Regions from separate parts of the Pseudomonas sp. D4-21 genome, predicted to be linked through region 2. Evidence: riboswitches for the same ligand, from Rfam matches in the RefSeq annotation. Region 2 holds a riboswitch; each other region holds the start of a gene.

Region 1 (7,798 bases), 110 kb from region 2:
CCGTTAATAATCTTCGGAATGATCCGGTCCGTGTCTTGGCCATTAGTGGTATAGGGTACTTCTACATACACTGGGCTGGTCAGGTCCTCCAAGTCGACAACGTCCGGCAAGATGCCTTTCGGAATATAAGAGTCATGCAGTTGAGGCCGTGGCCGGCGACGGACATAGTAGCCACTCGCCAACGCGTCCTCGCTGATATTTCCAACCACATCTTCTAATACGTACCAGACGTAATATTGCCCGTCCAATTGCGGAATAGCTGCCGTTGGTACCGACACCTCCCCAGATGACGTTAGATCTTGGGTATGTACAGGCGTCCCGACACCGTAACTGTCCCCCGCATAGACGTGAATGACATCGTCATCACGATGAAAGTCATAGCTAACATTGATGGCCAGCTCCAGCGTGCTGTTATTGGCGAGCCAATCATCATCAATTTCTTGACCCGGAGCCAAATTTACAAATATGGCGGCCTCCGGCTTCAGCCTCATATTCGACGGTTTGTCATGCTCAGGTGCATACCGGTCAATTTCTGCTGGGAACCATGGCGACATGTCCGCGTTGCCGTCCGCGCCTTTGTAGTGGACAAATTGATATTCGTAAGTCGTTGACGCTTTCGATGCGTCATCATCCGCGAGCGCAATAGTGGATACCGGAATATTGAGTTCCGTCGGGCGACCTGTTACAGGGCCAAACTGGCCGTCAGCGACCATGGTACCGTCCCCCGTATCTGGCGCCTTCCGCTCATACAACTCCCATTCGTCACTGTCATGCGGGCTTGCAATATCACCGGTATGGAATCGAACCGTCATCGTCCGGGTGTCCAGCACCGATTTGGGGATCAGGTCGTCTATGATCTGTCCGACAATTTCGGGGGGATTCAGCAGAACGCCGGAGTCAGAATTTTTCGTGCGTAAGGCTGTCCGCGAGCGCTCAGCAATCTGCTTCAGCGTTAATACTTCACCGTTGGGACTTGTACTTGTACTGGTCATTTTTATTTCTCCATAAACTATAAACTGAACTGAACTGAACGAGACATCTTCAAATCTCAAAGAGATTCAATCGTCACCACGCCACCGAATCGAATGCAGCGCAAATCCTTAACGTCTGCCGAGACTATAAAAGAAAGCACCGCTCTCGAAGTTCCGTCTACCTCATACCTCATGCACCTTTGCTATCTTAGACAAATCCGCCACAAGGCTCCGTCTCGCCCGGAATGACTCGATCGATCTTGACCAAACCTTTCTTCGACCGACCTTTAGGAATTCCATTTCGATAAATCGTGTACTGAGCAATGCCGGAATCGCTATCCACCATAGGCTTTACATAGGGTACGAAAGGGATTTCCATGACAAATCCATAGGCCGCTTCGCTGTCACTTATCGTTTTGCGAAACTCGTAGATGGGCGTCAGTGCCGGAGGGCTGCCATTCAAAGTGCTAAATCCCTGCCACTCAAGAACACATTCGTCCTGCCCATTGAAAATCGATTCAGGCGCTATCGCCACCCTGACCTTTTCCCAGATTGGCACGGGCGAAGTGCAATTGAGATAACCCCATAAGTTGCTGTCCGGAAAGGTCGGCTCCGCCAAGGTTGGTACAAGCACCGGTGTATGATCGATCGTCAGTTTGCGAATCGGTGAAGGATCGAAATTTCCGTTAACACTATGCTCTAACAGATAGCGAATTTCGGCAGTACCGTCGACGCTCATCATTTGAGGCGTTATTGGAAATGTAAACTCCGGTCGATCATCTACCTGATAGTATCTGTTGTTAAAAATTACCGTTTCTGTTGGTGGATTTATTGGCTGCTTCCAATAAACCGTAAGCTCCGTATATATTCCGGGCTGCCCCGGAAAATCGGTCCAGCGCGTTATTCTTCCGGTCGTTCCGTTAGTCAGTTGTTCTAACGGAATACGGCCTTCCGGGTCCAGTTCACTCACGCCATCTATGCGCAAAGGTACAGCTGTGATTTGACCGTTCGGCTGTGCCATTTGTATCGTGCTCCGGATAAGTGCGCTGCGGGCGCACATTGCCTAACGAAGTCCACGATTCAATTAAGCGCCGGGTATATATGTTTGCCTACTGTCATATCTGACAGGTCAACCTACCGTTCATCGGGCCGGCGTCTCGGCGGGTACGCCTTGGGCTTCTCTAAGTTGTTCCACAGCACAGTGGGCAATTCGCTGGCACGCCTTCGCCAGTTCCATCCGACCTATCACTAACCCAATCCGAATATGCCCCGCCGCACTCGGCCCAAACGCCTCCCCCGCCAACACCGACACGCCATACCCGTCCAGCAGCCGCTCGGCAAACGTTTGGGCATCCAGCCCCGTCTCACGCACATCGACCATTACGAACATGCCGCCATCGGGTCGTACAGGTTTGAGCCCTGGACAGCCCTCAAGCGCCGCGCATACCAAGTCCCGACGTTGGCGATACTCCGCGCGCATCTGCGCCACTTCCGGCAGATCCCGTTCAAGGGCAACCAGGGCACCGCACTGGACGAAATCCGGCAAACCAAACAGCATGCACAGCGACAGATTGGAAAGGTGTTCAGCGAGAGGTTCGGGGCCAATGGCCCAGCCGATGCGCCAACCGGTCATGGCATGGGATTTGGACAGGCTGTTGATGGTGACTGTGCGCTCGGCCATGCCCGGCAGGCCGGCCGGGCTGATGTGCTCGCCTTCGTAGAGCAGGTCGCTGTAGACCTCATCGCTGATCAGCCACAGATCGTGTTCGATGCACAGTTGCGCCAGGGCTTGCCAGGTGCACAGCGGCAGGCTGGCGCCGGAGGGGTTGTTGGGGCTGTTGATCAGCATCGCACGGGTGCGCGGGGTGATCAGCCGGGCGACGTCGGCCGGCTGGACTCGGAAGCCGTTCTCCGGCGTCACCGCCACCGGCACCACTTTCGCTGCGCAGGCACCGAATACCGCTTCGTAGGTGACGTACATCGGTTCGGCGACGATCACTTCATCGCCAGGGTCGAGCAGGCATTGCGCGACTAGACGCCGCATTGCGCGCCGGGCAGCACCGTAACGTGGCCCGCGCCCACTGGTTGGCCGCAGCGTTGTTGGTGCCGCCGGGCGATGCTGGCGCGCAGGCTGTACAAGCCGCTGGTGTCCGAATAGTGGGTATCGCCGGCACGCAGGCTGGCGACGGCGGCCTCGACAATGGCGGGCGGTGTGTCGAAATCCGGATCGCCCACCGAGAGCAACAGCACGTCCCTGCCCTCCTCGCGCATGGCCAGTGCCCGGTCATGAATGGCCCAGGCGGCAGCGCCGTCGCCAGTGATGCGTTGGGTCAGGGCTGAAAAGCGCATGTCATTTCCTTGTGAGTCGCGGTATTGAGCTCAACCCTATCTCAAATCCCGAAGCGCGCCACCGTTTGGATGGCCTTGCGCATTGACGCCCGGCCCTCGCCCATGGTCTGCTGTACGCCAGTTTGGGTGCCCTTCACAGGGTGAAACGGGAAACCGGTGAATCGTGTGCTTTACTTCAAGGCCACGTCAGTCCGGTGCTGCCCCCGCAACGGTAAGCGAGTGAAGCGTCGAAACCACTGTGCATGCGCATGGGAAGGGGACGCTTTCAGGCAAGGCTCAGGCCCTGCCCCTCGTGAGCCCGGAGACCGGCCCATGACTTCTTTTCAACAAACCCGCGGTGGGCGGGCGCTGTTCGAATCCCGGCGAGTCTTCGCCTGGGTTTTCATTGCGCTCGGTCCGCCCGCTGACACCAGAGGGAAGCGCCATGTCGACCATCAGCAGCACCGCCCGCACGAACAGTAGCACCGTCACCCTGAGCCAGCGCTTGAGCGCCGCGGTCCTTGCCTCGATTCTCGGCGCGGGCCTGGTGTATTTCGCCGGTTTCTCCCACATCGAAGCGGTGCACAACGCAGCCCACGACACACGGCACAGCGCCGCGTTCCCGTGCCATTGAGCGCCGACACCATGATCAAGCGTATCGCGCAAACCGCCGGTTTCAGTGGATTGTTGGCCGCCCTGCTGCTGACTCTTCTACAAAGTTTTTGGGTATCGCCGCTGATCCAGCAAGCCGAGACCTACGAAAAGGCCCCGGCCGCCGAGGTCCATGAACACGCCGCTGGGGTTGCACACAGCCATGACGCGCAAGCCTGGGAGCCGGAGGACGGCTGGCAACGCGTGCTCTCCACCACCGGCGGCAACCTGGTGGTCGCGGTGGGTTTTGCGCTGATGCTCGCGGGCCTGTACCCCTTGCGTGAACCGACGCGCACATCCCAGGGTTTGCTCTGGGGCCTGGCCGGCCATGCCACCTTCGTCCTGGCGCCGACGCTGGGCTTGCCCCCGGAACTGCCGGGCACTGCTGCGGCGGATCTGGCCCAACGGCAGATGTGGTGGATCGGCACCGCTGCGTGCACGGCGGTGGGCATCGCCCTGATTGCGTTCGGTCGGCATTGGCTGTTGAAAGTGTTGGGCCTTGCGACCTTGCTGATTCCTCACGTCATTGGCGCCCCGCAGCCGGACGTGCATTCCATGCTCGCGCCCGAGGCGCTGGAAAGTGAGTTCAAGCTCGCTTCGCAATTGACCAATGTTGCGTTTTGGCTGGCCTTGGGCCTGATCAGCGCCTGGCTGTTCCGCCGTGGTGCACAGGCTCACGACCAAGCATGAGTGGCGGGCCGATCCTGGTGGTCGGCCTCGGCTGCCAGCGCGGTTGCCCGGCCAGCACGTTGCGGGCATTGCTTGAGCAGGCGCTGCTGGCCCACGGTATCGCGCTCGACGAAATAAGGGCATTGGCGAGCATTGACCGCAAGCGTGACGAGCCGGGGCTGCTGGAGTTGGCAGCGCAATTATCGCTGCCGCTGACGTGTTTCAGCGCTGAACAACTGGCGGGTTATCAAGCACAGCTCAGCCATCGCTCAGCCATCGCTTTCGAGCATATGGGTTGCCATGGCGTCGCCGAAAGCGCCGCCCTCGCCCTGGCCGATCAACTGGGTGTTTCGCCCGCAAGATTGCGAGTTACCCGCCAGAAAGGCCCGCAGGCGACATTGGCATTGGCGATGGCTTTGTAACACTCGATAATCGCTCGCCGAATCATGAGCATTGCTCATGCACGCCCTCATCTTTGCATAGGAACCGGTCATGACCGTTTACTTCATCGGCGCCGGCCCTGGCGATCCGGAGCTGATCACCGTCAAGGGCCAGCGGCTGATTCGCAACTGCGCCGTGATCATCTACGCCGGCTCCCTGGTGCCAACGGCCGTGCTGGAAGGCCACCGCGCCGAACAAGTGGTCAACAGCGCCGAGCTGCACCTGGAACAGATCATCGATCTGATAAAGTCGGCACACCTCAACGGTCAGGATGTAGCGCGAGTGCACTCCGGCGACCCAAGCCTTTACGGCGCGATCGGCGAGCAGATCCGCTACCTGCGGGAGCTGGACATTCCTTTCGAAATCATCCCGGGCGTGACCGCCACTTCAGCCTGCGCCGCTCTGCTCGGTGCCGAGCTGACGCTGCCAGACATATCCCAAAGCGTGATCCTGACCCGCTACGCGGACAAAACCGCCATGCCCACGGGAGAAGAGCTGGTCAGCCTGGCGCAACACGGCGCCACCATGGCGATTCACTTGGGCGTCAACCATCTGGAAAAAATCATCGATGAGCTGCTGCCCCACTACGGCGGCGATTGTCCGATTGCGGTAATTCACCGGGCGACGTGGCCCGATCAGGATTGGGTGGTGGGGACGCTGGAGGATGTTGCCGAAAAGGTACGGGCCAAGGGCTATCGGCGTACGGCGTTGATTCTGGTGGGACGGGTGTTGGGCAATGATGTATTCAGCGAATCATCGCTGTACCGCGCTGGACATGCGCATCTCTACCGACCCTGACTCATCACGGTCCCTTGTGGGAGCGTGCTTGATCGCGATGACAAAGGCACATTCAACATCATCGCAAGCTGACCCACCGCTATCGCGAGCAAGCTCGCTCCCACAGGGTTCGGCAGGTGCCCACAGGTTACGCGCCGATCACCGAAGCTGTTGTGGCGAGGGAGCTTGCTCCCGCTGGACCGCGAAGCGGTCCCTGGGTAACCCACGCACCCATCACGGAGAACGCGCCGGTTGCCTTGCGATTGCTTCGCAATCGAGCGGGAGCAAGCTCCCTCGCCACAGTGTTCTGCGCGCAGCGAACACCTATCAGTAGTAGGCGTTTTCTTTCTGCGTGTGGTCGGTCACGTCGCGTACGCCCTTGAGTTCCGGGATGCGCTCGAGCAACGTGCGCTCGATGCCTTCCTTCAAGGTGACGTCGGCCTGGCCGCAGCCCTGGCAGCCGCCGCCGAACTGGAGCACGGCGATGCCGTCTTCCACCACGTCGATCAACGATACCTGGCCGCCGTGGCTGGCCAGCCCCGGGTTGATTTCGGTTTGCAGGTAGTAATTGATGCGCTCGTTGACCGGGCTGTCGGCGTTGACCATCGGCACTTTCGCGTTCGGTGCCTTGATGGTCAGCTGGCCGCCCATTCGGTCAGTGGCGTAGTCGACCACCGCATCGTCCAGGAAAGCTTCGCTGAACGAATCGATGTACGCGGTGAAGCTTTTGAGCCCCAGCGCGGTGTCTTCAGGTTTTTCTTCTCCCGGCTTGCAGTAGGCAATGCACGTCTCTGCGTACTGGGTGCCGGGCTGGGTGATGAAGATGCGGATCCCGATACCCGGGGTGTTCTGCTTGGACAGCAGGTCGGCCAGGTAATCGTGGGCGGCATCGGTAATGGTAATGGCGGTCATGGAAACTCCTCGCAGGCTTGCCGGCAGTTTACGCCAATCATCGCGCCGGACAAAGTCCTAGTATTTTTGTCAGGAAAGAACCCGACGATGTGAAGGCACATCGCCAGGCGCCTCGATCAGAGATTCTGGTAGCGATTCATGTCCAGCACCCTGCTTCCATGGGGTCGGTTTCCATGGCGTCGACAAATGCCGGCACCTGCCCGGCGGGGATGTTGAAGATGAAATTCGGATAGCTGCTGAGCACGCCCGGATCGCTGCCCAGGTTCAACTGGCAGGCAGAGTCATGGCAGGCGTGGCAGGCCACGCATTTTTCGGTGAAGATCGGCTGGATGTCGCGGGTATAGGAAATCGCGGGAGCGGGACTTCCGGCGGCTGCGGTAAAGGACAACAGCAGCAACAGACTGCCGGATAACAAGCGGTACGGCATGTCTCGGTCCCTAAGAATTCTCCGACGATTCTACCGGGCAGGCATCACCTTGCAAACATGAGCGATATTCATGCAAAAGCCCAGCATGATCAAATACCGCACAGGTTTGCTATGATCCCGGCTTTCGTAATGGTCTTTTTTTCCAGGTAGTCCTATGTCCGATCGCAGCGCTCGCCTCCATCTTCTCCAGCAAGCCCTCAAGGAACGTATCCTGATCCTCGATGGCGGCATGGGCACGATGATCCAGAGCTACAAACTGGAAGAACAGGACTACCGGGGCAAGCGTTTCGCCGACTGGCCAAGCGACGTCAAGGGCAACAACGACTTGCTCGTACTGACCCGCCCCGACGTGATCGGCTCGATTGAAAAAGCCTACCTGGATGCCGGCGCCGACATCCTCGAGACCAACACCTTCAACGCCACCCAGGTGTCCCAGGCGGACTATGGCATGCAGGGCCTGGCCTATGAATTGAACCTGGAAGGCGCGCGCCTGGCCCGCCAGGTCGCCGACGCCAAGACCCTGGAAACCCCGGACAAGCCGCGCTTCGTCGCCGGCGTGCTCGGCCCGACCAGCCGTACCTGCTCGCTGTCGCCGGACGTGAACAACCCCGGCTACCGCAAC
Region 2 (7,798 bases):
ATCACCGCCTGGGTACGCCGCTTGGCCTGAGCGCCCTCGCCCGGGTCGTTGACGATGAACGGATAGATGTTTGGCAGCGGCCCAAGCAGCGCGTCCGGCCAGCAGTTTTCCGACAGCCCGACGCCCTTGCCCGGCAGCCATTCGAGGTTACCGTGCTTGCCGACGTGGATCACGGCGTGAGCGCCGTAGGTGTGGCGCAACCAGAAATAGAACGCGAGGTAGCCATGGGGCGGCACCAGGTCCGGGTCGTGGTACACCGCGCTCGGATCGACCTGATACCCCCGCGCCGGCTGAATGCCGACGAACGTCAGGCCCAGGCGCAGGCCGGCGATCATCAAGCGTCCGTCACGGAACATCGGGTCCTGCTCGGGTGCGCCCCAACGGTCCAGCACCGCTTGGCGATTGGCCTCGGGCAGCGCGTCGAACAGGGCCCGGTACGCGTCGACGGCCAGGCTCTGATGACAAGGCTGCAGGTCGAGGCTGTCCAGGTCGTTGGTGACGCCGCCGAGCAACTGCCGGATCAGCGCGGTGCCGCTGGCCGGCAGCTCGGTGGTCAGCGGATAACCCTCGGCCTGCATCGCCCGCAGAATATTCAGCGCCGCCGCTGGCGTGTCCAGGCCGACGCCGTTGCCGATGCGTCCGTCCCGGGTCGGGTAGTTGGCCAGGATCAGCGCCACGCGCTTTTCGCCGTTGGGCAGGCGCGCCAGGGTGGTCCAGCGGCGGGCCATTCCAGCGACAAAATCCATGCGTTCGGGTACCGCCCGGTAGCAGACTACATCGCTCTGGCTGCGCTCGCTGCGCCAGGCCAGGTCCTTGAAACTGATGGGCCGGCTGATGATTCGCCCGTCCAGTTCCGGCAAGGCGATGTGCATCGCCAGGTCTCGTGGGCCCAGGCCTTGTTCGCTGGCGCGCCAGCCGGGTTCGTTGTCCTGGGCGCAGATCGCCTGGATCACCGGGATATCGCGGCGAAACGGCCGCAGGTGCGGCGCTTCCGGACTCGATTGTGCAAAACCGGTGGTGTTGAGAATAACCCCCGTTGCCACTTCGTCCAGCCAGTCTTCCACCTGTGCCAGACAACCGGGTTCCTTGAGGCTCGCCACGGCGATCGGCAAAGGGTTGAGCCCCGCCGCTTGCAGCCGCTGGCAGAACACGTCGATGAACGCGGTGTTCGCGGCTTGCAGGTGGGAGCGATAAAACAACAGCGCCGCTACGGGATCGCCTGCCCGCCAGTCCGCTTGCCAATCATTCAGGGTCGCGTTGGTTTTTTCCGGGTGATAGATCGCCGTGCGCGCCAGGGGCTGGGGCTCGCCCCACGGATAATCGCGGCCAAACCATTGGCTGCCCAGGTGACGGAACAGGTTAAGGGCGTTTTCCAATCCGCCTTGACGAAGAAACTGCCAGAGCCGATCGCGGTGCTCGGCGGACACGTTGCTCAGATCGCTGAGCTCCGGGTCCGGACGGTCGTCCCCCGGCACCAGGATCAATTTCACCCCGCGCCCGGCCAGTTCCACCAGGCGCTCGATGCCGTAGCGCCAATAGCCGATGCCACCGTGCAACGACAGCAGGACGACCTTGGCGTGGCGCAATACATCTTCAACGTACAGATCCACCGAGGCGTGGTTCTGCACGTGCATCGGGTTGGCGAGGCGAAACTGCGGAAAATCGTCCGGCAACTGCCGCGCCGCTTCTGCCAGCAGCGCCAGGCTGGAATCGCCGCTGCACAGGATCACCAGCTCGGCGGGGGTTTGCCCGAGGTCGGCGATGTTGTCATCCGACACGAAACCACCGGGCTGGGTCCTGAGCAGGTGCATGGTTTAGACGCTGAGGGCGGCGCGCAACTGCGCTTCGAGCAGCCCGGCGTCCAGGGCCTGGCCGATCAGCACCAGACGTGTGACGCGCGCTTCATCGGCGCCCCACTGGCGGTCGAAGTGCTTGTCGAAGCGCGTGCCCACACCTTGGATCAACAGGCGCATCGGCTTGTTCGGGATGGCCGCGAAGCCCTTGACCCGCAACACGTCATGCTGAATTACCAGTTGCGTCAGCGCGTCCAGCAGCAGGCTTTCGTCAGCTTGGGGCAGTTCGATGGAAATCGAATCGAAGGCATCGTGATCGTGGTCGTCGTCATCGCCGTCATGGTGGTGGTCGTGATGGCTGTGGCGGCTGTCGATGTGTTCCTCGGAGCCCGCGCCCAGGCCGATCAACACGTCCAGCGGCAGGCGACCGTTGCTGGCTTCGATGACCTTGACCGCTGGCGGCAGCTCTTCGGCGACTTCCAGGCGGACTTTGGCCAGGTCCTCGGGGTTGATCAGGTCGGCTTTGTTGAGGATCACCAGGTCGGCGCTCGCCAGTTGATCGGCGAACAGCTCGTGCAGGGGTGATTCATGGTCCAGGTTCGGGTCCAGCTTGCGCTGGGCATCGACCTTGACCGGGAACGCGGCGAAGGTGCCCGCGGCCACGGCCGGGCTATCGACCACGGTGATGACCGCATCGACGGTGCAGGCGCTGCGGATTTCCGGCCACTGGAAGGCCTGGACCAGCGGCTTGGGCAAGGCCAGGCCGGAGGTTTCGATGAGGATGTGGTCGAGGTCGCCGCGACGCGCCACCAACTCACGCATCACCGGAAAGAACTCTTCCTGCACGGTGCAGCACAGGCAGCCGTTGGCCAGTTCATAGACGCGGCCGTTGGCTTCTTCTTCGGTGCAACCGATGGAGCACTGCTTGAGGATCTCCCCGTCAATGCCCAGTTCGCCGAACTCATTGACGATGACCGCGATACGTCGGCCTTGGGCGTTGTCGAGCATGTGCCGCAGCAAGGTGGTCTTACCCGACCCGAGGAAACCGGTGACGATGGTGACGGGGAGTTTGGCCAGTGTTTTCATCGGATGCCCTTTGGCAAGGTGGCGGGCAAACGGGACGACAACCACTGGCACAGGCGCGCGCGGAAGATTTCGCCACCGGATCACCCCGCCCGGTTGTAGTGAGAATCTGTTGTCGAGGCAGGTCTCCTGGCTGACGGCGGGCCAAATCGGCTTTTTTCAAAGCCGGGACTGACATTTTGCTGCGCCTTCCCGTGTGCCCGTTGTATAGGGCTAGCACAGTGGCCTTGCAGAAACAGCACCGTTCACAGTTGCGGGGGCAGCCGCGGCTTGGACCGCGTTCCCTTCTCAGGCTCTGTACGCGAACATTTCATACAGACCCTAGCTTCGGCGCGTGCCGAAGAACCTCGAAGGCGCAAGGCTACGCAGGGTGTGCGGGCGGGTCAATGTCCCAAGGCAATCTCCGACGACTGATGCGTCCTGGCGACTGCCCCAAGGGCAAGTCAGCGCGCCGCCACTCGCCAGAGCCGGGCGATGTCCTGGGCCCGCTCGGCCAGCAGGCGTGGCGCATCGGCGCAAGCTTCTTGTAGCGTCATCGGCCCATTCGCCAGGGCAAACGCGGCATCGATGCCGTGCTCATAAAGCGCTTCGTAGCCCTCCCCCAGCGTGCCGGCGATGACCACCACCGGTACGCCGCGCCGCTGGGCGATACGGGCTACGCCAAACGGCGTCTTGCCACGCAGGGTCTGGGCGTCGAAACGGCCTTCGCCGGTGATCACCAGGTCGGCGCCGTCGATCGCAGCGGCCAGGCCGGTCAATTGCGCGACGACTTCCACGCCGGTACGAAACTGCGCCTGGAGGAACGCCTTGGCGGCAAACCCCAGGCCGCCAGCGGCACCGCTGCCGGGTTCGTCGCGAACGTCGCGGTTCAACACCTGGGCACAATGTTCAGCAAAGTGCCCCAGCGCCCGGTCCAGTTGTTGCACCTGCTCGGCGGAGGCGCCTTTCTGCGGGCCGAACACGGCTGAAGCGCCATGGGCACCGCAAAGGGGGTTGTCGACATCGGCGGCAATCTCGAAGCACACGCCGGCCAGGCGCGGGTCCAGGTCGCCAAGGTCGATACGCGCCAGTTTGCCCAAGGCCAGGCCGCCGGGGGGCAGGGCTTGGCCCTGGTCGTCCAGCAACGCCACGCCCAGTGCCTGCATCGCCCCGGCGCCGCCGTCGTTGGTGGCGCTGCCACCGATCGCCAGGATGACTCGGCTCGCCCCTTCATCCAAAGCGGCGCGGATCAGTTCGCCAGTGCCATAGGTGCTGCTGGAACAAGCGTCGCGCTGTCCCGGCGGCACCAGTTGCAGGCCGCTGGCCTCGGCCATCTCGATGATCGCCGTGCGGCTGTCGGGCAACCAGCCCCAGCGGGCTTGGACAGCGGCGCCCAGCGGGCCACGGACCCGCGCCTCGCGCCATTGGCCATCGCAGGCCGCGAGCACCGCCTCCACCGTTCCCTCGCCGCCATCGGCCATTGGGCACTTGATCAGCTGCGCGTCCGGCCAGACCTCGGCCAGCCCTCCTGCGATGGCGTCCGCCACGGCCTGGGCGCTGAGGCTGTCCTTGAACGAGTCGGGGGCGATGACTATTTTCATTTTTGTTCTCCGGTTCCGATGTACAGCATGCTGCCAGCTGACCGCGATTCTGACGCCGGTCCGCCGCACAAAAGACCTTGGGCATTATTGGTCAAATTCACAAAGGATGGGTTGGCATTGCTGGCCTCTTCGCGAGCAGGCTCGCTTCCACATGGGAACTGCTGTGGTCGCATATTCTGTAATCACTGGAGATCAATGGTGGGAGCGAGCCTGCTCGCGAAGGGGGTCACTCCGGAAAATTTTGATTATGTGGCAACAGTTGAACCCCCAGGTACAACGCCAGCATCCCATCCAGCCTGAGCGGGTCGACGCCGCTGAGTTCGGCGATGCGTTCCATGCGATAGCGCAGGCTGTTGCGGTGGATGCCCAGGGCGTCGGCGCAGGCCTGGCTCTGGCCGTCGTGTTCGCACCAGCTTCGCAAGGTAGCGAGCAATTGGCCGTTGCTGTCCTTGGCGATCACTTTGCGCAACGGGCTGAGCAGTTCGTCGAGGGCATCATCGCTGCGATGCCGCCAGAGCATCACCGGCAGCCGATAGCGATTGAGCAGCAGCAAGCGCGACTGCGGCAGGACATCGCGCCCATACGCCAGCAGATCCGCCACCCGCCGGTAGCAACGGCGCAGCCCCGCCAGCCCCTCGGCCTGACCGCCCACAGCAACTCGCAGGATGCTCCAGCCCAGGCCATCGAGCTTGCCCAGCAGCCGCTCGTTCTCCACCGAGGCCGTGACCGGCCGGCACCAGAGCAAGGAGGATTTGGACGACGTCAGGCACCAGCTGTCCGGGTAGCGCGACATCAGCCAGGCGCTCAGCGATTCGACGGTTTGACCAGGGCCATGCTCCAAGCCCAATTCGAACAGATACGGTACGCGCGACAGCTGCGGCTTGAGGCCCATCTGCTGCGCTTCATCGAGCAACCTTGGCGAATCACCGGCATCGCCTAGCAGCAATGCCAGCAAGTCATCGCAACGCTGACGGCGCCATTGCTGCTCGGCCTGCTGGTTGCGCTGGCCGAGCAGCATTTCGGCGGTCATGCGCACCAGTTCGGCGTAAGTGCGCAATTGCGCGGGTTCGCCGGTAATGCCCAGCACGCCGATCAAGCGCTGGTCGAGCATCAATGGCAGGTTGATTCCCGGCTGTACGCCCTTGAGGTGGACGGCGGTGTGCTCGTCGATTTCCACCACCCGTCCGTTGGCGAGGACCAGTTGCGCGCCCTCGTGGCGGGTATTGATGCGCTCGCGCTCGCCGCTGCCGAGGATCAAGCCCTGGTTGTCCATGACGTTGACGTTATAGGGCAGAATCGCCATCGCCCGGTCGACGATGTCCTGCGCCAGGTCGTGATCGAGTTCGAACATGGGCGGTGTTCCTTGCAAACGGCGTGATTGTTGTTTTGAGGTGCGCCGCCCACGGGATTGGTCAGGCGCACAGGGTCGGATTGCAAACGTTGTGCTGCGGCACAAAGACACGGGACCTTGGGCTGGCCGAGACTCAAGGGGCGGTCAACGTTACCCCTTGGCACGCCAAAATCATAATAAAGAGAGCCCCGTCATGTCCCAGAGCGCAGCAGCCCTCCTGGCTACCCCCGACGAAAAGAATACCGTCTACAAGCGCATCACCCTGCGTTTGATCCCGTTCATCTTCATCTGCTACCTGTTCAACTACCTCGACCGGGTGAACGTTGGCTTCGCCAAGTTGCAGATGCTCGACGCGTTGAAGTTCAGCGAAACCGTGTACGGCCTCGGCGCCGGGATTTTCTTCATCGGCTACGTGCTGTGCGGCGTGCCGAGCAATCTGGCCTTGACCAAATTCGGCCCTCGGCGCTGGATCGCCCTGATGATGATCACCTGGGGCACGCTGTCGACCTGCCTGCTGTTCGTCACCACCCCAACCCAGTTCTACACCTTGCGGCTGTTCACCGGGGCGGCTGAAGCCGGGTTCTTCCCTGGCGTCGTGCTGTACCTTTCGCAATGGTTCCCGACGTTCCGCCGTGGCCGGATCATGGCGCTGTTCATGTCGGCCATCCCAGTGTCGGGGCTGCTGGGCAGCCCGTTTTCCGGCTGGATTCTCAACCACTTCGCCGCCGGCCAGGGCGGCCTGGCGGGTTGGCAGTGGATGTTCCTGCTGCAAGGCATCCCGACAGTGATTCTCGGCGCCCTGGCGTTCTTCCTGCTCAGCGACACCTTCGCCAAGGCCACCTGGCTGACCGACCATGAACGCGCCGTGCTCACCGCCGACCACGCCGAAGACCTGGCCAACAAACCGAAAACCACCACAGACTCCCTGGCCGCCGTGTTCAAGAACCCGGCGATCTGGGCCTTCGGCCTGGTGTACTTCTGCATCCAGAGCGGCGTGTATGCGATCAATTTCTGGCTGCCGTCGATCATCAAGAACCTCGGTTTCAGCGATAACCTGGTGATCGGCTGGCTGAGTGCGATTCCCTATCTGCTGGCGGCGGTGTTCATGTTGCTGGTGGGGCGCTCGGCGGATCTGCACAAGGAGCGTCGCTGGCACTTGGTCGTGCCGATGCTGATGGGCGCGGTGGGGCTGCTGATCGCGGTGAACTTCGCCACCACGCCGGCCATCGCCATCCTCGGCCTGTCCATCGCCACCATGGGCGCCCTCACCGGCCTGCCGATGTTCTGGCCGGTGCCCACCGCCCTGCTCAGCGCGGGCGCGGCGGCCGGCGGGCTGGCGTTGATCAACTCCATGGGCCAGATGGCCGGTTTCCTCAGCCCATACCTGGTGGGCTGGGTCAAGGACACCACTGGCTCGACCGATGCGGCGCTGTACCTGCTGGCCGGCGTGATCGTCTGCGGCAGCCTGTTGGCGCTGCGCATGACCCGCACCTTGCGGGCCTGACACCCCTTTTACCCTGTGGGAGCGAGCTTGCTCGCTCCCACAATTGATTTGTGGTGGTTTGAGAATTCTGTTTGATCCTTGCGGCGGTTCTGGTATTTGATTGAACCTTTCCCCCATGAATAAAAGGATCTTGTCATGAGCTACCGCACGCTAGGCCATTCAGGGTTGCAAGTCTCGACGTTGACCCTGGGCACCATGATGTTCGGCGAACAGACCAGCACCGAAGATTCGCTGCGGATCATCGACAAGGCCTGGGACCAGGGCATCAACTTCATCGACACCGCGGACGTCTACACCGGCGGTCGCTCCGAAGAAATCGTCGGCGAGGCGATTGCCCATCGGCGCCATGAATGGGTGCTCGCCACCAAGGTCGGCTTCGGCCCGCCGGACGGTATGCCTAACCGCAGCGGCCTGAGCCGCAAGCATCTGTTCAATGGGATCGAGGCCAGCCTGACGCGCCTGGGCACCGATTACCTGGATATCTATT
Region 3 (7,798 bases), 1.8 Mb from region 2:
TGATAGAAGGCATAGTCTCGCCATCTTTACTACTTCAGCCACGGTCGTGCCCATGCTCAGTCGCTTCGCACCCCTCGTGCCTCTCGCACTCGTTACCCTGTTGTTCGGTTGCGCTGCCCACTCTCCAGTGTCCCAGCAAGCGCAGCAACCCCAAGTCAAGAGTTCTGTAACTGCCCAATCTTCCTCCGTTGCGTTCCAGGAAGAAGTGGCCTCCGATAAAGAGCTGGCAGACTTCGCCGGCAGCAAGCCTTATCAGCTTCCGGTGCTGGCGGACAGCATCCTGGAACGCGGCATGTCCTTGATTGGCACTCGTTACCGTTTTGGCGGTACCTCCGAGGCCGGCTTCGATTGCAGTGGCTTCATCGGTTACCTGTTTCGTGAAGAGGCGGGCATGAACCTGCCCCGTTCCACCCGCGAAATGATCAACGTAAATGCCCCGCTGGTTGCTCGCAACCAGCTTGAGCCTGGCGACCTGTTGTTTTTCAGCACCAATGGTCGTCGCGGTCGGGTCAGTCACGCCGGTATCTACCTGGGCGACAACCAGTTCATCCACTCCAGCAGCCGCCGCAGCGGTGGGGTGCGAATCGACAGCCTGGGCGACAGCTACTGGAGCAAGACCTTCATCGAAGCCAAGCGTGCCCTTGCCATGGCACCGACCGTGGTCACGGCTCGCAAGTAAGCGCACAGTTTGTAGGGCAAACTTAAAGTCTTACTTGAAGTTTGTCCCATAGCCGCTAGAATCCTAGATCATTGATTGATGGCAATCCGCCTGCGTACTACGCGGGCGGATTTGTTTCCATCTCCACGGCAGAAAAGCCGCATCCAGATCAGGATTGTTCCGCATATGTCGACGTCGGCCCGCCTCGTTCTGATTGTTCTTGCCGCGCTGCTAAGCGCCTGCGCCAGTCGCACCCCACCGCCCGCGCCGGTGCGGGCTCCAGTGGTATTCGCACCCTCCCAGACTTTTTCTCCCGCCGCTGAAGACGTGCTTTTCCGTGCGCTGGGCTTGGTGGGGACGCCCTATCGTTGGGGTGGCAACACGCCGGACTCAGGTTTCGATTGCAGCGGTTTGATCGGCTATGTGTACCGTGACGCTGCCGGGATCTCTTTGCCGCGTTCCACCCGCGAAATGATCAGCATGCACGCGCCAGAGGTCGGCAAAGATGCGTTGCAGACGGGCGACCTGGTGTTCTTCGCCACCAATGGTGGATCCCAGGTCAGCCATGCCGGGATTTATGTAGGGGAGGGACGTTTCGTCCACGCACCGGCCACCGGCGGCACGGTCAAGCTCGACAGTCTGTCCAAGGCCTATTGGCAGAAGGCCTACCTCGGTGCCAAGCGGGTGTTGCAACCGGAACATCTGGCGCGTAATCCCTGACCCTGACGATTGATTTTTTGCGACGCTGGATCGCTCTTGTGGCGAGGTAGCTTGCTCCCTCGCCACGGGGATCGGTTTGAGCGTTAATTTTTCGATACCCGCCAGATCTTGTTCCCTACGTCATCAGCCACCAACAACCCACCTTGTTTATCGATCACCACGCCCACCGGCCGCCCCTGGGCTTTTTCGTCTGCGTTGAGGAAACCGGTCAGCACGTCCACGGGCTGGCCCACGGGTTTGCCGGCATTGAACGGGACGAAGATTACTTTGTAACCACTGTGGGGCTTGCGGTTCCAGGAGCCGTGTTGCCCGATGAAGGCGCCTTCTGTAAACGGCGCGGGCAATGTGCTGCCTTCGGCGAAGGTCAGGCCCAATGAAGCCGTATGAGGGCCGACGGCATAGTCGGGAGCAATGGCCTTGGCCACAAGTTCGGGATTTTGCGGCTCGACGCGCACGTCGATGTTCTGCCCGTAGTAGCTGTACGGCCAGCCATAAAAGCCGCCGTCCTTCACCGAGGTGATGTAGTCCGGCACCAAGTCGCTGCCGATCTCATCCCGTTCGTTGACCGCCGTCCACAGGGCGCCGCTGCGAGGCTCCCAGGCCAGGCCGTTGGGGTTGCGCAGCCCTGAGGCGAAGATGCGGTGACTGCCGGTGGCCCGATCCACCTCCCAGATGGCCGCGCGGCCTTCTTCCGCGTCCATGCCATTTTCCGCGACGTTGCTGTTGGAGCCGGTCGTGACGTACAACTTGCTACCGTCCCGGCTGGCAATGACGTTCTTGGTCCAGTGGTGGTTGAGGGGGCCGCCGGGCAAATCGACAACCTTGGTGGGTTGCGCCTTTATTTGCGTATCGCCTTCCTTGTAAGGGAAACGGATCAACCGGTCGGTGTCGGCCACATAGAGGTCATTGCCCACAAGCGTCATGCCGAACGGGGAATTGAGGTTTTCCAGGAAAATCGTCCGGGTTTCGGCGACGCCGTCGTGATTGGCGTCCCGCAGCAGGGTGATGCGATTGGGGCTGGGGACGCCAGCGCCGGCGCGGTCCATGACTTTCTTCATGACCCAGCCACGAATGCCTTGGGTATCGTCGGGCTTGGGGGGAGCGTTGGTTTCGGCCACCAGCACATCGCCGTTGGGTAGCACGTAAAGCCAGCGCGGATGATCCAGGCCTTCGGCAAAGGCAACCACCTTCAGGCCTGGGGCCGGGGTTGGCTTGGCGCCGTCCGGCCATCCGATGGCTTCAGCGATGTTCACCGTGGGCATCAGGGTCTTGTTCGGCTCGGGCAGTTTCGGTGACGGGCCGATGCCGTCGGAAACCTGCAATGTCGACGACTCGCCGCAAGCGACAAGCCCTGTAGCAAGGGCGGCGATCAACAGGTGATTTGGCTTGAGCATGCGGACTTCCCTATGAGTGCATGTGATTACTCATAGAGAAGCGTAGACGTGGGATGGTTCAACGGTGGGTCGACCCGCCTGGCAAACGAATTTCCTGAGGGAGCGAGCCTGCTCGCGAAAGCAGGTCAACCTGGCAGTGAAATGCGGGTTGCTCCCCCGTCTAGCGAGCAGGCTCGCTGCCACAATCAACCATGAGCCTGCTTGAACAGCACCGCGACCCCTGGGTGATAGTGTCCGGCCTCGTTGCGCAACTTGCGGTAGGCATAAGGGAAGTACCAGGCCACGGCGCAGGTGTTTTCCTTTTGCAGGTCATCGATCATGTCCTGCAACTCTTCTGGCGTCGCGCTTTGCTGGGCTTTTTGCGGGGCGATGAACAGGCAACCCAGTTTCAGGTCGCTGGCGTAGCTGATCCGCTTGGCGTCGCTGGTGGCTTCCAGCAACGGTTGGGTCAGGTTCAGGTTGTTGACCTTCGGCCAGCGCTGCGTGCTCTGGATGTAGGCGCGTTCATCGCTGCTGGCAATCAACAGATCGGCGCTGACATTACGTTCGCCTTCTTCATTCTGCTTGCGAGTCGCTGCGTCCTGCAGCGTGACCATCTCCGCCATCCAGGCTGCGGCCGACAGCAGACCGAGATTGGCTTTTTCATTGTGCCAATAGGGTGTGTCGTTATCGCCGCGCACGGCGTTGTAGCGGTCGATACAATCGAACCAGCGTTCCAGCACCGGGCGCAGGAATTCCAGTTTCGGATTGCTGATGATCATGCCTTGCATCGCATTTGCCCTCTTGTTCTTGTGATATCGGGTCGTAGTGTCTCTTTGATATCACTTGCCGCAGGATCACACAAGATTGACGTCAGCTTATTGATCCCGGCCAATATCCATTGCGCTGCCCATCGCGGCTTTAATTGACGCTCAACCCCCAACCCTCTAACCTTCGCGGCTTGTTTCAGGTGCTCTATGGCAATGGCCGATAGGGTGAAACAGGGAAGCCGGTGCGTGCACACAAACCCGGCGCTGCCCCCGCAACGGTAGATGAGTCAAGGCTGCGTATAGGCCACTGTGTCGCATGACATGGGAAGGCGCACAGCCAGGCGTTACGCCGCTCATGAGCCCGGAGACCGGCCTGATTCATCCAACGGCATCACGGTGGGCGATGCCAGGCTCGTTGCCGTCCTTTTTTATGCCCGCCCGCCGTTATCCAGTCCCAACGGAGAGCTCCCCCATGACCGACACGCCCGATCGCGACGAACGCCACCTGGCGCGCATGCTGCGCAAGAAAGCCGTGATTGACGAGCGCATCGCCAATTCGCCCAACGAGTGCGGCCTTCTGCTGGTGCTGACCGGCAACGGCAAGGGCAAGAGCAGTTCTGCGTTCGGCATGCTGGCCCGGGCCATGGGGCACGGCATGCAATGTGGCGTGGTGCAATTCATCAAGGGTCGCAACAGCACCGGCGAGGAGCTGTTTTTCCGCCGCTTCCCGGAGCAGGTGCGCTTCCATGTCATGGGAGAGGGCTTTACCTGGGAAACCCAGGATCGCCAGCGCGACATTGCCGCCGCCGAAGCCGCGTGGGCGGTGTCCCGTGAGTTGCTCAGCGACCCGTCCATTGGGCTGGTGGTGCTCGACGAACTGAACATCGCCCTCAAGCACGGTTACCTCGACCTGGATCAGGTCTTGAGTGATCTGCAGGCTCGTCCGCCCATGCAACATGTGATCGTGACAGGCCGCGGCGCCAAGCCCGAGATGATCGAGCTGGCCGACACCGTGACCGAAATGGGCATGATCAAGCACGCTTTCCAGGCCGGGATAAAGGCGCAGAAAGGCGTCGAACTGTGAGCCGAGTGTCGACCGCCAGCCGCCATTGCCCGGCGGTCTTGATTGCCGCCCCGGCTTCAGGCCAGGGCAAGACCACCGTCACCGCGGCTCTGGCCCGGTTGCACCGCAACCAGGGGCGCAAGGTGCGCGTGTTCAAGTGTGGTCCCGACTTCCTCGATCCAATGATCCTTGAGCGAGCCAGTGGCGCGCCGGTCTATCAGTTGGACATGTGGATGGTCGGAGAGCAGGAAAGTCGCCGGTTGTTGTGGGAAGCCGCCGCAGAAGCGGACCTGATTTTGATTGAAGGCGTGATGGGGCTGTTCGACGGCACACCGTCTAGCGCCGACCTGGCCCGGCATTTCGGCGTGCCGGTGCTGGCGGTTATCGATGGCACGGCCATGGCCCAGACATTCGGTGCCTTGGCCTTGGGCCTGGCACGGTATCAGCCGGATTTGCCCTTCGCTGGGGTCTTGGCCAATCGGGTCGGCACCTTGCGCCACGCGCAATTGCTCGAAGGGAGCCTGACCGAAGGCTTGCGCTGGTACGGCGCGCTTTCGCGGGAAACCGGCATCGAGCTGCCGAGCCGCCATCTTGGTCTGGTGCAGGCCAGCGAATTGAATGACCTGGACGTGCGTCTCGATGCCGCCGCCGAGGCGCTGGCGGGCAGTTGTGAAGTAGCATTGCCGCCTTCGGTGGAGTTCGCGGCGCCGGAACTGACGGCCGTTGAGCGGTGGCTCGACGGCGTCCGCATTGCCGTGGCCCGTGACGAGGCATTTGCCTTTACCTATGGCGCCAGCCTCGATCTGCTGCAAGCCATGGGCGCGCAGTTGAGTTTCTTTTCGCCGATCCACGACACCCAATTGCCCGAGGCGGACAGCCTCTATCTACCCGGTGGATATCCCGAGCTGCACCACGTTGCCCTGGCGCAAAACGCGCCCATGCTGGCGGCGATCCGTGCCCACCATGCATCCGATAAACCCTTGCTCGCCGAATGCGGCGGCATGCTGTATCTGCTCGATTCACTCACCGACGTCGACGGCACGCGCGCCGAACTGGTGGGTATGTTGAGCGGCGATGCGCAGATGCAAAAACGCTTGGCGGCCCTCGCGCTGCAATCGGTGGATCTGCCGGAAGGCAACCTGCGCGGGCATACCTATCATCATTCCTTGACCAGCACCACGCTTGAGCCGATTGCCCGTGGGCATAGCCCCAATGGCGGGCGAGGGGCGGAGGCGGTTTTCCGACAAGGGCGGATGACGGCTTCGTACGTGCATTTTTATTTTCCGTCCAATCCGAGGGCGACTGCCGCTTTGTTTGCGCCGGACCGAGAAGCAGCCTTCGCGAACAGGCTCGCTCTCACAGGGGATGGTGTGATCTCCAGTACGACGCCTGCCAGTGTGGGAGCGAGCCTGCTCGCGAATCGGCCATGACAGACAGCACTTTTTCCCAGGCCGAACGCGAGGCCGTCTACCGCGCCATCGCCGAACGCCGAGACATGCGTCATTTCATCGGCGGCAGCGTCGAGCCGCAATTGCTGCGCCGGCTGCTCGAAGCCGCGCACCAGGCGCCTAGCGTCGGGCTGATGCAGCCGTGGCGGTTTCTGCGCATCAGCGATCGCGCCTTGCGCGGCGAAATCCAGAACCTGGTGGAAGAAGAGCGCATTCGCACCGCCGAAGCCCTGGGCGAGCGTAGTGATGAATTCATGAAGCTCAAGGTGGAAGGTATCCACGACTGCGCCGAAGTGCTGGTGGCCGCGTTGATGGACGACCGCGAGCGGCACATTTTCGGTCGCCGGACCTTGCCGGAAATGGACTTGGCCTCGCTGTCCTGCGCGATCCAGAATCTGTGGCTGGCGGCCCGCGTCGAAGGGCTGGGGATGGGCTGGGTGTCGTTGTTCGAGCCCCAGGCCATGGCCGATCTGTTGGGCCTGCCGGAGGGCGCAAAGCCCCTGGCGATTCTGTGCCTGGGGCCGGTCGAGGGCTTTTACCCAGCGCCCATGCTCGCCTTGGAAGGCTGGGCGAAACCGCGGCCGCTCGAGGAACTGATTTATGAAAATCGCTGGGGAGTGCGTCCATGAGCGTAGCGTTGCTCAGTGCCGCCGCGGTGGCGCTGGATGCGTTGCTGGGCGAGCCCCGGCGCTGGCATCCTCTGGTCGCGTTCGGCCGTCTTGCCAATCGTATCGAACAGCGTTTCAACTCCGGTGGACGGGGCTGGCGCAGTCACGGTGTCACGGCGTGGATCATCGCCGTGCTGCCCTTGACGTTGCTGGCCACAGCCTTGTCCTGGGCGCCCCTGGTAGGGTGGCTGGTGGACATTCTCGCGTTGTATTGCGCCCTCGGCTTGCGCAGCCTTGGTGAACATGTCGAGCCAGTGGCCCGGGCGTTGCGCAGTGGCGATCTGGACGAGGCACGCCAGCGGGTGAGTTATCTGGTCAGCCGCGAAACCGCCGAGTTGGATGAAAACGCCGTGGCCCGCGCCGCCACCGAGTCGGTGCTGGAAAACGGCAGCGACGCGGTGTTCGCCGCCTTGTTCTGGTTCGCGGTGGCTGGCGCGCCTGGCGTGGTGTTGTATCGGTTGAGCAATACCCTCGACGCCATGTGGGGTTATCGCAACGAGCGCTTCGAACGTTTTGGCTGGGCGGCGGCAAAGATCGACGACCTGCTCAACTACATTCCCGCGCGCCTGGTGGCCCTGACCTACGCGTTGCTCGGCAAGACCCGACTGGCGTTCAGATGCTGGCGCACCCAGGGGCCAACCTGGGACAGCCCCAATGCCGGGCCGGTGATGGCCGCCGGCGCCGGAGCGCTGGGCGTGGAACTGGGCGGCGCGGCGATCTACCACGGCGAGCTGCATCAACGTCCGCCCTTGGGCGAAGGCGTGCCGGCCAGTGCCGATTCCATTGATCGCGGCTGGCAATTGGTGCAACGCGGCGTATGGTTATGGCTGCTGATTCTCTGCCTCGGAGCCGAGTTTTATGCTTGAGCATGGTGGACGACTGCGCAAGGCTTCCCGGCAATATGGCATTGCCGAGGCCGACTGGCTCGACCTGTCCAGCGGCCTGGCGCCCTGGCCGTTCGACGTTCCGCCGATCCCGCTGCGGGCCTGGGCGCGCCTGCCCGAGGCCGAAGATGGATTGGAGCAGGCCGCCTGCGATTATTACGAAGCGACGCACGTGTTGCCGGTGGCCGGTTCGCAGATGGCCATCCAGCTGTTG

Evidence for each region. A riboswitch is a leader RNA that binds a small molecule or an ion and turns the genes downstream of it on or off. The one in region 2 is predicted to bind cobalamin.
Region 1: linked by a shared signal. The riboswitch ahead of J3Q04_RS15260 (CbtB domain-containing protein) and the one ahead of cobW (cobalamin biosynthesis protein CobW) in region 2 are both predicted to bind cobalamin.
Region 3: linked by a shared signal. The riboswitch ahead of cobO (cob(I)yrinic acid a,c-diamide adenosyltransferase) and the one ahead of cobW (cobalamin biosynthesis protein CobW) in region 2 are both predicted to bind cobalamin.

Annotation. Positions count from the first base shown of each region.
Region 1 is NZ_CP071664.1:3,426,583-3,434,380, forward strand. It holds gene J3Q04_RS15245 (hypothetical protein) at 1-992, opposite strand, end outside; gene J3Q04_RS15250 (hypothetical protein) at 1,180-1,992, opposite strand; partial or broken gene J3Q04_RS15255 (pyridoxal phosphate-dependent aminotransferase) at 2,113-3,320, opposite strand; cobalamin riboswitch at 3,428-3,648, shown strand; gene J3Q04_RS15260 (CbtB domain-containing protein) at 3,745-3,933, shown strand; gene J3Q04_RS15265 (CbtA family protein) at 3,945-4,640, shown strand; gene J3Q04_RS15270 (cobalamin biosynthesis protein) at 4,637-5,041, shown strand; gene cobM (precorrin-4 C(11)-methyltransferase) at 5,112-5,858, shown strand; gene nfuA (Fe-S biogenesis protein NfuA) at 6,165-6,749, opposite strand; partial or broken gene J3Q04_RS15285 (hypothetical protein) at 6,994-7,176, opposite strand; gene metH (methionine synthase) at 7,331-7,798, shown strand, end outside.
Region 2 is NZ_CP071664.1:3,315,267-3,323,064, forward strand. It holds gene cobN (cobaltochelatase subunit CobN) at 1-1,811, opposite strand, end outside; gene cobW (cobalamin biosynthesis protein CobW) at 1,815-2,879, opposite strand; cobalamin riboswitch at 2,979-3,215, opposite strand; gene J3Q04_RS14720 (glycerate kinase) at 3,320-4,456, opposite strand; gene J3Q04_RS14725 (sugar diacid recognition domain-containing protein) at 4,683-5,807, opposite strand; gene J3Q04_RS14730 (MFS transporter) at 6,001-7,311, shown strand; gene J3Q04_RS14735 (aldo/keto reductase) at 7,447-7,798, shown strand, end outside.
Region 3 is NZ_CP071664.1:1,533,393-1,541,190, forward strand. It holds gene J3Q04_RS06850 (C40 family peptidase) at 53-679, shown strand; gene J3Q04_RS06855 (C40 family peptidase) at 845-1,378, shown strand; gene J3Q04_RS06860 (PQQ-dependent sugar dehydrogenase) at 1,462-2,772, opposite strand; gene J3Q04_RS06865 (hypothetical protein) at 2,958-3,542, opposite strand; cobalamin riboswitch at 3,703-3,912, shown strand; gene cobO (cob(I)yrinic acid a,c-diamide adenosyltransferase) at 3,994-4,605, shown strand; gene J3Q04_RS06875 (cobyrinate a,c-diamide synthase) at 4,602-6,014, shown strand; gene bluB (5,6-dimethylbenzimidazole synthase) at 6,011-6,661, shown strand; gene cbiB (adenosylcobinamide-phosphate synthase CbiB) at 6,658-7,566, shown strand; gene cobD (threonine-phosphate decarboxylase CobD) at 7,559-7,798, shown strand, end outside.